One region of the Actimicrobium antarcticum genome, then DNA from elsewhere that is predicted to be linked to it. Evidence: predicted binding sites of a transcription regulator. Region 1 holds the regulator's gene; the other holds the start of a gene.
The links. Region 1 encodes sigma-54, which starts transcription at its own class of promoters, with help from an activator protein. Its sites were predicted from a motif close to TGGCANGNAANCTGCTTT; they were not measured.

Region 1 (6,144 bases):
CGGACCGATCACGATGCCGACCGCGAGGTAGCCCAGCATCGGCGGCAAATGCATCATGCGAAAGGCAACCACACCGAGGACGGCGGCGCCGAGTAGCAGCAAAGTGAGTTCTAGCGCGGAATGCATGGGGAGCGAAGATATCCTTTAAGCGAACGCAAGGCGATTTTTTAGTTACGGCTGGCAGATTTTTTGCTTTGGTAATTCGTTTATACTTTCGGGCATGAGTGTACCCCATCAAAAACCAGTTCCCGAGGCGTTGGACGCCGACCACGCCGCCCACGCAGCCCGCGCTGGGCGCGCATTGCAGCTCGGCCGCGAAACCCTGCAGATTGAAGCCGATGCGCTGCTTGCGCTGAAAGACCGACTCAACGGCGCCGCCGGTGTACGGTTTTCCGAGGCCGTCGAATTACTGCGCAATTGTACCGGCCGCGTGGTGATTTCCGGTATCGGAAAATCCGGTCACATCGCCCGCAAGATCGCCGCCACCCTCGCCTCGACCGGCACCCCGGCACTGTTTGTCCACCCGGCCGAAGCAGCCCATGGTGACCTCGGCATGGTGGCGCAGGATGATGCCTTCGTGGCCATTTCGAATTCCGGTGAAACCGCCGAACTGATGGCGATCGTGCCCATCATCAAGCGCATGGGCGCGACCTTGATTGCGATGACCGGCCACGACAATTCCAGCCTGGCACGCCTGGCGACCGTGCATCTGAACGTGGCGGTGGACAAGGAAGCCTGCCCGCTTAACCTCGCGCCGACCGCCAGCACGACGGCGGCACTGGCACTGGGCGATGCGCTGGCCGTGGCATTACTGGACGCACGCGGCTTTCGCGAGGAAGACTTTGCCCGCTCGCATCCGGGTGGCGCGCTGGGCCGCCGCCTGCTGACGCACGTGCATGATGTGATGCGCAGCGGCGAGCAGATTCCTGCGGTGCTGGCGAGCGTGTCGTTATCCCTCGCACTGGCCGAAATGACCCGCAAGGGCATGGCGATGACGGCGGTCGTCGATGCTGATTTCCGGCCGATCGGCGTCTTTACCGACGGCGACCTGCGCCGCCTGATCGCGCATGTGCAGGACTTCACCAGACTGTCGATTGCTGACGTCATGCATGCCGATCCGCGCACCATCGGCCCGGACCAGCTGGCGGTCGATGCAGTGCGCATCATGGAAGAGTCCCGCATCAATCAGCTGCTGGTAGCCGATGCCACCGGCGTCCTGGTCGGTGCCTTGCATATCCATGACCTGACCCGGGCCAAGGTGATCTGATGCCGTCGATCCTGACCGAAGCAAATGCAACCGCGAACGCGACCTCACGCGCAGCGCAAATCCGCCTGATGATTTTCGACGTCGACGGCATCCTGACCGATGGCAGCCTGCATTTCGGCGCCGACGGTGAACTGATCAAGACCTTCAATGTCCTGGATGGCCAGGGCATCAGGCTGTTGCAGCAATCGGGCGTCGCCACGGCCATCATCAGTGCGCGCAAGTCGGCACTGGTACAGCGGCGCGCGAGCGACCTCGGCATCACGCACGTGATCCAGGGTAGCCATGACAAGCGCGCGAGCTTCGAGCAGTTGCTGCTGACGACAGGATTCAGTGCCGGGCAGTGCGGCTTTATCGGTGACGATGTGATCGACTTGCCGGTCCTGCTACGTGTCGGCTTTGCCGCCAGCGTACCCAACGGTCACCACGAAGTACGCCAGCGCGTGCACCACGTGACCACGGCGCATGGCGGTGGCGGTGCGGCGCGCGAGCTGTGCGATTTCATTTTGCGCGCACAGGGCAACTATGAGGCGGCGCTAGCGCCGTATCTGGCGTGAGTAACAGCAGCAACGGCGCGAAGGCTGCCAACCGCTTCCGGCTGGGCCTGCTGATTGCGTTGAGCGTGACGCTGGTGCTGGGTAGTTTCTGGCTGATCGAAGTGCTGCGCAAGAGCGGCCTCGCAGGCATCACCGAACCGGCGCGAACAGCGCCCGACTATTACGTGACGCATTTCACGTTCGTCAAAATGGCGAAGTCACAGACCGGCCGCTACAATATTTCGGGTGACCGGCTCACCCACAGTCCGGTCGACGATTCGCACGAAATCACCCGTCCCGTCATCCACAACCTGACCACCGGTCGACCGCCGATGGTGATGACGTCCGACCGCGCGCTGGTCAGCAAGGACAATACGGAAGTGCAAATGATCGGCAACGTGGTGGTCGACCGGCCGCCCTCGCGTGACACCCAGCTGTTCCACATGACATCGCCCTATTTGCTGCTGCTGCCTGAAGACGATGTGATGAAGACCGACAAACCAGTCGACATGACGCTAGGCAAAACGCAGTTGCGAGGCACGGGAATGGTCGCCAATAATGCGACCCGACAGCTCGACTTGTCGCACCGCGTGCACGGGGTATTTCCACCCTCGGCTGCGCGCTGATTTCGTCGCTGCGCTTTCCTTAGAATGATTCAAACAGGACCCTCCATGAAATCGCTTTTTCCCCTCGTTATGCTCATGCTCAATATCGCCATCGTGCCGATCGTGCATGCTGAGAAGGCAGACTCCGGCAAACCCACCGTGGTCGACGCCGATCAGATGGCGTACGACGATGTCAAGCAAATCAATACCTTCACTGGCGCAGTGATTGTCACGCGCGGGACATTGCTGATGAAAGCCGCACGCGTCGTCGTCACCCAGGACGCTGCCGGTTACCAGTTCGCCACGCTGTACGCTGCGCCCGGCAGCCTGGCCAGTTTCCGCCAAAAACGCGATGGCGGACCCGACCTGTGGATCGAAGGTGAAGCCGAACGGATCGAATACGATGGCAAGACCGAGCTGGTCAAACTTTTTTCAAAGGCAAAGATGCGTCGACTCGACGGCACCAAGCCGACCGATGAAGTCGAAGGCGAATTCATTTCGTATGACAGCCGCAGCGAATTTTTTTCGGTCAACAACACTGCGACTGGCCCCGACAGCAAGGCCGGCGCGGGTCGCATCAAGGCCGTGATCCAGCCACGTACGCCGGGTGCCGCCAAATGACGGCCGAGATGACTGCCAGCAAACTGATCGTCAGCGGTCTGAAGAAAAGTTACGGCGTACGGCAGGTCGTCAGCGATGTCGCGCTGGAGGTAGGCAGCGGCGAAGTGGTCGGCCTGCTCGGCCCGAATGGTGCCGGCAAGACCACCTCCTTTTACATGATCGTTGGCCTGGTCCCATCGGACGCTGGCGAGATCCGGCTGGACGGCGTCGACATTTCGCGCCTGCCCATCCACCAGCGGGCGATGCTGGGTCTGTCGTACCTGCCGCAGGAAGCGTCGGTGTTTCGCAAGCTGAGCGTCGAGGACAATATTCGCGCGGTACTCGAATTACAGCGCGAGGCAGGCAAACCACTGAGCCGGCAAGTCATCGATCAGCGCCTTGACACCTTGCTGCAGGATCTGCAAATCGACAAGCTGCGTGACAACCAGGCTCTGTCCCTGTCCGGCGGTGAACGACGTCGCGTCGAAATTGCGCGTGCGCTGGCGACCAATCCGCGCTTCGTGCTGCTGGACGAACCGTTCGCCGGCGTCGACCCGATTGCCGTGATCGAAATCCAGCGCATCGTGCGGTTCCTGAAAGAACGCGGCATCGGCGTCCTGATCACCGACCACAACGTGCGCGAAACGCTGGGCATCTGTGACCGCGCCTACATCATCAACCAGGGTGCTGTCCTGGCCAGCGGACGCCCGGATGACATCATCGCCAACGAGTCGGTACGCCGGGTGTATCTCGGCGAACACTTCCGGATGTAGGCCCGGACCACGATGAAACAATCCCTCCAGCTCCGCACCTCACAGCATCTTGCGCTGACACCGCAACTGCAACAATCGATACGGCTATTGCAGTTATCCACGCTGGAACTGCATCAGGAACTGGAGCAGATGCTGACCGACAATCCGCTACTGGAACGGCTCGACGATCCGCTGGATCATTCGGTACGCCTGCTCGCCGATGGTGCCATCGGCGCCGACGGCATTCGCCAGCAAGGTGCCAGCGAGGATGCCAATGCCGCCCCTCCCAGCAGCGACGGCGAAGCGCCTGCCGAGGTCAGCAACGAGGCACCGGAAGGCGCCGCCAGCAGCGAATCGGACTGGACCTTCGACGACGTTGCGCGCACCTCCAAAGCGCCGGAAGACGACGATGCGCGACCCCAGCTGGAAGCCCATGAACTGACGCTGCGCGATCATTTGCTGGAGCAGATGCGGGTCACCGTACGCAATCCGCGCGACCGGGCACTGGTCGAACTGATGATCGATGCACTCAACGACAACGGCTATCTGGAAGACACGCTGGAGGCGATCCACGAGCGCTTGCCGGCCGAACTGGCGATCGACGCCGACGAGCTGACGATCGCCCTGAAACTGCTGCAGAGCTTCGATCCTGCCGGCGTCGGCGCACGCAATGCCGCCGAATGCCTGGCACTGCAGATCCGGCGTTTTCCCGGCATTGCCATGGTGACCCGGCGCATGGCGCTGGACATCGTCGAACACTATCTGACGCTGTTTGCGCAGCGTGATTTCAGCAAGCTCAAGAAGGCGCTGGACTGTGACGATGAAGACCTGCGCGAAGCACAATGCGTGATCCGGCAATGCAATCCGCACCCCGGCGCGATCTTTGGCAGCGGCACCTCGGACTACGTGGTGCCGGATGTCATCGTCAAGCATACCCGCGCCGGCTGGCAGGTCATGCTCAACCACGACGTGATGCCGCGCCTGCGCGTCAACGCCCTGTACGCGAACATCCTGAAGCAGAATAAAGGCGATGGTTCACTGACATCGCAGCTGCAGGAAGCGAAGTGGCTGATCAAGAATATGCGTCAGCGTTTCGATACGATCCTGCGCGTGGCACAGGCAATTGTTGAACGCCAAAGGAACTTTTTCTCGCATGGTGCGGTCGCCATGCGCCCTCTTGTCTTGCGCGAAATTGCTGATACACTGGGTTTACACGAGAGCACCATCTCCCGTGTGACAACCCAGAAATACATGCTGACCCCGCATGGCATGTTCGAGTTAAAGTACTTTTTTGGCAGCCATGTCGCCACTGAAGCCGGGGGCGAAGCGTCCTCAACGGCGATACGGGCACTCATCAAACAATTGATAGGAGCTGAAGACCCGAAGATTCCATTTTCTGACAGCAAAATCGCAGACATGCTGGGAGAACAGGGTATGGTGGTGGCACGACGCACCGTCGCAAAATATCGAGAAGCCCTGAAAATCCCATCCGTCAACCTGCGCAAGGCACTGTAATTTTCTTCCAAGTTTTTCCGTAGTTTCATTTGTCATGTTTTACCTGTCGTTGTGTTCGACAGTGCCCATCCGGGTACAAAACGAACCTCCAGCGGCACTATTCAAAGGAGCGCCGTATGAATCTCACAATCAGTGGACATCATCTCGAAGTGACCCCTGCCATCCGTGAATATGTGCAAAGCAAGTTGGAACGCATCAAACGTCATTTCGATCACGTCATTGATATCGCTGTCATCCTGACTGTAGATAAACTCCCCGAAAAAGAAAAACGGCAACGAGCAGAAATCAACCTGCACGTGCGCGGCAAGGACCTGCATGCAGAAAGCATTGCCGAGGACCTGTACGCCGCCATTGATGCGCTGATCGACAAGCTCGATCGCCAGGTCATCAAGTACAAAACCAAACTGCAGGACCATCAGCACGACGCCATCAAACACATCCCTGAACCGGTTGTCGAGATATCCTCCTCCTGACTGATCTGCTGCCGGACAAACCGGCATGAACGAACCTGGGGCGCATTGATTGCGCCCTTTTTAATCGCCTGCAATTGACTTGCCTGCAATTTAATGTAATCCGATGGACTCCAGAACATGACCGCACTCATCCAGACCCAAGTAACCAACGCTATCGGCAACATCACGCTTGACCGGCCCAAAGCCCTCAATTCTTTGTCGCTTGCAATGGTGCGCGAACTGACCGGGATCGTGCTGGGCTGGCGCGACGCGGCGACGGTGCGTGCGGTGGTCATTACCGGCAGTACCGGAAAAGCATTTTGTGCCGGTGGCGATATCCGGTTTTTTTACGAGGCTGGCCTGTCGACACCCCAAGGCGGCAGCGCGGCGCTGGACGATTTTTTTAGCGAAGAATATGCC
Region 2 (6,144 bases), on a different contig from region 1:
GATGACGGCGACAGCCATTCCGAAGAGCACGGTTTTGAGAATAAAGCCGATCGTCACGACCGGCTCGAAGACCCGGCCGACGGTACGGGTGTAGTCCACCACACCCCATGGAGACAGGCCATATACATTGATGTAAGCCAGCAGCAAAACAATGACGCTACTGACCATGGCCAGAGTGAAGACGGCGAAAGCGGCGGCGATCACCTGCGGCACCAGCTCGCTGCGCACCCGGGTAACGCTGGCAGCCGACAACCTTGGCGACACGACTTGCGCCGGAACTAACGTCATCGCACCGGCATTGAACGCCAGTCCGGAGCGCAGCGCCACGAATAGCGCAGCGGACAAGGGGATCAGTTCCAGCACCAGCACGCGCACGACCATTTCAAGCGCATATTGCGACAGGCCGTAGCTCAGTGCGGTCACCACGACAATCCGAATCACGACCTGGCACACCAGCGCACTCAGCAGGGCGAACCAGGGCAATACCTGCCAGGTGCTCGCGTGGATGCAACGGGAAATGGTGATACGGTTTTGGTGGATGTAAGTCGATGGTGAAAACGCCATCACGATGGCGATGGCGCCAAGATAGATCATGGCCCACCAGCTCATGATTGAACGCGCGGCGGCTGCGGCCCATTCGCCGGGTTTCATGTACAGGAAAGAGTGTTGGGGCATGTGTGCATGATAACGCACGGGTTTCGGATATCCGGCCCTGCGTGCTTGCGAATTCTCACCGTGGGCTTCGCGCGAGACAGAAATTGGGTCAGTTGTCTTTTCGGAGACAACGTCTCATCCCGAAACCGGACTACTTGCGAAAAATTGGCCGGGCACCATGCGGGCCGGCCAACGAGAGCATCGACCAGGCTCTTATAGACGAGCCCGCCCGGTCAGGGCAAGGCCCGTCGGAGCTTGCTTAGCGTGGCGCCGGAACGATGACGACGGTGTCACCGGTCGCCCTGGCGCCGGCATTTCCACGCGCGCCAGTTGACCCGGTAGCGCCCGTGTTACCTGTTGCGCCCGTATAACCAGTTGCACCCGTTTCGCCGGTGGCACCCGTGTAGCCAGTTGCGCCGGTATAGCCGGTTGCGCCGGTCGCGCCTGTTCCGCCAGTAGCGCCGGTCGCTCCGGTGTAGCCGGTGGAACCCGTTGAGCCGGTGTTACCGGTGGCACCGGTAAAGCCTGGCTCGCCCTGCGGTCCTGCGGGGCCTGCTGGCAACGTAATGCATCCACCCAAAGCACTGCCGAGGGCAAGTATCGCGGCAGCAGTAGCAAGTTGTTTTGAGATCATCATGATTATTTCCTTTTCGAAGCACTACGGAACTACGCACGAGATTGTGGGCAGCCAGCCAGAGTCGATCGGTTTCTGGCGGTAAGGACCAGCGGTGGCAGATCAAACCATCACTCCTGCAAATCGCGTTCTCAGTTGATCTGCTCGCGGCGTCCCGGATAAGCACCACGGGACGATATGCGATCAAGTCGAAGGCTACGCGACCATCGCCGACAATTCCGTTCGGTAACGCGCATATCGGTTTTATTGCTGTGCCACGGCATCAGCGTCACGGTTCATCACTGGAGGACGATATTGCGTTGCCTATGCGTGCCTGTGCGTGCCTATGCGTTCTACCAGTTCGACTCGCGTTCCGGTGTGGACGAAATGTGATGTATCGACAGATCGGCTCCCTGGAACTCTTCCTCGGGATCGAGCCGGATCCCCATTGCCAGTTTCAACAGACCGTAGATCAGGAATCCACCCACCAGCGCGATGCCGATGCCCATCGTGGTGCCGATGACCTGCGAGGCCAGCGAGACCCCACCCAGGCCACCAAGTGCTTTCGAACCGAATATGCCAGCAGCAATACCGCCCCACGCTCCGCACAATCCGTGTAACGGCCAGACACCCAGCACATCATCGATCTTCCACTTGTTTTGCGTGAGCGTGAACATCCAGACAAAAATGCCACCGGCCAGGCCTCCGGTAACGAGCGCACCCAGCGGATGCATCAAGTCGGACCCGGCGCACACGGCGACCAATCCTGCCAGCGGGCCGTTGTACACAAAGCCGGGATCGTTCTTGCCGAGTACCAACGCAACCAGCGTCCCACCCACCATTGCCATCAACGAATTGACGGCGACCAGTCCATTCATCTTGTCGAGCGACTGCGCACTCATGACATTAAAACCAAACCAGCCCACCGTCAGAATCCACGCACCCAGCGCGAGAAAAGGAATCGACGATGGCGGATGGGCTGCGATTGCGCCTTCTTTCGTGTAACGCCCCCGTCGTGCGCCGAGCAACAGTACCGCCGCCAGCGCGACCCAGCCGCCCACGGCATGCACCACGACCGATCCGGCAAAGTCATGGAACTCTGCCGAAAAAGCCTCCTTGAGCCACCCCTGAATGCCAAATCGCTGATTCCAGACGATGCCCTCGAAAAACGGATACACCAGGCCGACCAGCAAGGACGTCGCAATTAGTTGCGGATAAAAACGTGCCCGCTCGGCAATACCGCCGGAGACGATGGCCGGTATGGCTGCAGCAAAAGTCAACAGGAAGAAAAACTTCACCAGCTCATACCCATTTTTTTCGGCAAGCACATCGGCCGCTGAAAAAAAATGCACACCATAAGCAATGCTGTACCCCACAAAGAAATACGCCACTGTCGACACGGAAAAATCCACCAGAATCTTGACCAGGGCATTGACCTGGTTCTTTTTTCTGACCGTACCCAGTTCAAGGAACGCAAATCCGGCATGCATCGCCAGGATCATGATTGCACCGAGTAAAACAAAAAGTGCATCGGCACCGTTTTTCAAACCATCCATTCCAACTACCCCCAAAAAGATGCAAAATAAAAATTGACAGTTCACTTAAGCAATTTTCATTCCATTTTGGTGCGCAACTTAATCCATTGATTTAATTGAATTAAATTAATTGTGATCATGAGAGCTCTCGCCTAGACGTTAAAAAGCACCGAAATGAGGCGCCTATTTGGTGCTTCCACGGCACCGGCGGTCTGACGAACAGAATTCATCACCCGAAAACTGGTCCGATTGCCAGGCTTGCAATCAGACAAACAAAAAAATACCCCGGCAGTCATTGCGACTCCGGGGCACGATGGTCAGGCGCAGCGGCTTTAACAGCCGTCAACTTCAGGCAGCGGGCTCGCTCTCGGCCTTGTTGAAAGCAGCCACTCCAGCCATGATTTCCTGCCGGGCATCTTCCGGGCCAAACCAGCCTTCGATCTTGACCCACTTGCCCTTTTCCAGATCCTTGTAGTGCTCAAAGAAATGCTGGATCTGCTGAAGGCGCAGGTCATTGATATCTTCCGGCTTTTGCCAATGGGTATAGATTGACAGCACCTTGTCGACCGGCACGGCCAGAACCTTGGCGTCGCCGCCGGCTTCATCGGACATCTTCAGTACGCCGATTGCGCGGCAACGAACTACGACACCCGGAAACAGGGGGAACGGCGTAATCACCAGCACATCCACAGGATCGCCGTCATCCGAAATCGTGCGCGGAACATAGCCGTAGTTGCAGGGATAATGCATCGCCGTACCCATGAAGCGATCCACAAAAATTGCACCTGATTCCTTGTCGACTTCGTACTTGATCGGATCGGCATTCATCGGGATTTCAATGATCACGTTGAAGTCATTTGGCAGATCGCGGCCGGCGGAAACGTTATTCAGGCTCATGGTGCTTTCTCATAGTTGGTAGGAATTCTGTGGACGGCGAATTATAGCGACTTATCTCCGGCGATCGCCTGATCGGCGGCGCACTACGAGACCAGTTCGGCCAGTGCGCATTGACGATAATGCGCGTTCGCTTTGTCAGGCTGGTTCAGCGCTTCATGCAGTTGCGCCAGTTTCAGGTGTGCACTACGCAGGGTAGAGGACTCTGTCGCATCCGACAAGGCCTGCTCCAGATGGCGCTGGGCTTTACCCCATAGCTTTTGTTTCAGGCATAGCGTGCCCAGGGTCAGCGCCAGTTCGGGATCGGTTGGATGCAGCACCCGCCATTCTTCGCAACGCTCGATCTGGGCCAGCAAACCGGCCGATCCTTCGCTGCCAGCGCCGTCGCGATAAGTGCGCAGCAGCTCGTCATTCCATTCGACGGCCAAGGCCCGTTCGATAATCGCCCGCGCTTCATTGGGCAGTCCGCAAGTACTGAACGCGATCGCCGCATGCGCGGCGACAAACGGTGCCGTACGGTCGGCGACAGGAATGTCGCTCCAGAGGCGACGAATGGATTCCGCGTCATTACTGCGGTCGGACAGCAACGCATCGTAGGCCTGTTCGCGCAGTCGACGCGAAGCGACCGGATGCAATGCGTTGTTCTTGTCGAGAGAACGCACCAGACGCAATACTTCGCGCCAGTTGCGCGATTGCTGATTGGCCTTGAGTGCCAGTCGCAGCACGTGAATGTGCCGGGTGCCACTGGCATTGAGTTCATTGACCGCCGCCAATGCACTTTCCGGATCGTGATCATCGACCAGCAGTTCAAGAGCGGTCATCAACCGCGCCGTGCGTAACCCGCTGTCGTCCTCGATCTTTGCCAGCCACGCGTTGCGGCGCGCGCCCTGTTGCATCCGGTGCGCTGCACGCGCGCCGATCAATGCCGACAAACCAGCATTATCGGGTGACGTGGCTGCGCGTGTCGCGGCTTTTTCGGCATGTCCGAAACGTCCTTCAAAAAACGCTTTCAGGGCATCACGCAGTGCAGTGATTCCTTCCCGCTCGCGTTTTTCGCGGCGGTAGGCAGCGACGCGTGACGGCATCTGCTGCGTCAGGGACAAGGTATTGAGCAACAGGAAACACAACCAGAACAGCAGCGCCAGCAGCAGCAAAAAGAAGTTCAGCGACAGATCAATGCGGTACGGCGGATAAAAGAAAACCACATTGCCAGGATTGAACCGTGACGCGACGGCCAGCCCGACAGCTGTCGCAAAGAGGGCAAGGAATCGCAGAAGAAGGCGCACTATGGTTTGGCTTTATAGTTGCGAACCGCGTTCAGGCTTTCTGCCAGCGTCGGCATATCGATGGACAGATTGCTGGCCTGGATCTGCTTGAGCAGGGCTTGCGTGACCTGGGTCTGGCGCGCGCGGGTATCGAAATATTTGCTGATCGTATCTTGCGACGCAATCATGTCGTTGCGGAACGCGCTTTCATTGCGCGACAGCAGCGCGAGTCGCGCATTGAGCAAGCGCAGCTTCAGATTTTCACGTGCGTAGTAGGCCTGGGTAGGCGACAGCAGCAGCGCGTCCGAGGTCTCGACGGTCCGTACGCGGATGAGCTGGCTGATTTCGCTCCACATTTCGCTGGCAAAACTGTTCCATTTGTTGCGCAGGTCCTCTGGCCAATCGGCAGCGGCGTTGCCGCGTGCGGCAGGCGCTGGCGGCGAGCGTTCGAGACGTACTGACGAATGCCGATTGTTTTTTGGTGCGGTGACCGCGACTGCCGGTTTTTCGTCCGACAACAGCGGCATGCCATCAATCTGGCCAATCACGCTGTCGAGCCGCAGGGCGATGCCCGTCAAATCCAGCGACGGCAGCGATTTGAGCCGGTCGATGTCTTTGGCAATCGCGCGACGGATGACGATGAACTGGGGTTTGTCCGAGCGAGACAAACTGCGGTCGGCGTTCTGCAGCGCGATCAACGCGCCCTGCACGTTGCCGGCAAGCTGCAGCTGCTGACTTGCTGTCGAGAGCACCTGTTCGATCTCTGCCAGGGCCCAGTCATCACGATTTTTGGACAAATCCTGATACAACTGTTCAAGCGACAATTGTTGACTCTGGGCTTCGGTCTGGCGATTTTCCAGAACGCCTACTTTGCTTTGCAATTCGCGTGTGCCTTCTTGCAGTGACTTGACGATGCCTTTGGTTTCGCTGTTGAGATTGTCGCCAGCCTGCAAACGCTGCGCCGCTTCGGTGCGCAGGTTATGCATTTCCGTACGCCATGACCACCATTGCGCCACGAGCAGCACCGCCAGCAGCGCAATGAATGCATACACCAGCCATTCTGGCGATGAGGCACGCCGGTTTGAAGGCGTCGGGGTGCCCGAGGCGTCGCCGTCAGACGTGGGCGGCGGCAAGGCGCCGGGCAAGGGAGAGGTTGGCAGGTCAGTCATGGCCGCAATTGTAA

Region 2: the regulator sigma-54 is predicted to act here: its motif matches at 2,870-2,887, upstream of ABD720_RS05410 (ammonium transporter).

What each region holds. Positions count from the first base shown of each region.
Region 1 covers NZ_BAAAZE010000014.1:86,903-93,046, forward strand. Annotated here, with positions in the region: gene ABD720_RS17120 (monovalent cation:proton antiporter family protein) at 1-126, opposite strand, end outside; gene ABD720_RS17125 (KpsF/GutQ family sugar-phosphate isomerase) at 221-1,267, shown strand; gene ABD720_RS17130 (KdsC family phosphatase) at 1,267-1,821, shown strand; gene lptC (LPS export ABC transporter periplasmic protein LptC) at 1,818-2,426, shown strand; gene lptA (lipopolysaccharide transport periplasmic protein LptA) at 2,472-3,026, shown strand; gene lptB (LPS export ABC transporter ATP-binding protein) at 3,035-3,778, shown strand; gene ABD720_RS17150 (RNA polymerase factor sigma-54) at 3,791-5,272, shown strand; gene hpf (ribosome hibernation-promoting factor, HPF/YfiA family) at 5,389-5,745, shown strand; gene ABD720_RS17160 (enoyl-CoA hydratase/isomerase family protein) at 5,863-6,144, shown strand, end outside.
Region 2 covers NZ_BAAAZE010000005.1:571,407-577,550, reverse strand. Annotated here, with positions in the region: gene ABD720_RS05420 (MlaE family ABC transporter permease) at 1-675, opposite strand, end outside; gene ABD720_RS05415 (collagen-like protein) at 914-1,291, opposite strand; gene ABD720_RS05410 (ammonium transporter) at 1,621-2,823, opposite strand; gene ppa (inorganic diphosphatase) at 3,151-3,699, opposite strand; gene ABD720_RS05400 (heme biosynthesis protein HemY) at 3,783-4,982, opposite strand; gene ABD720_RS05395 (uroporphyrinogen-III C-methyltransferase) at 4,982-6,130, opposite strand; gene ABD720_RS05390 (uroporphyrinogen-III synthase) at 6,127-6,144, opposite strand, start outside.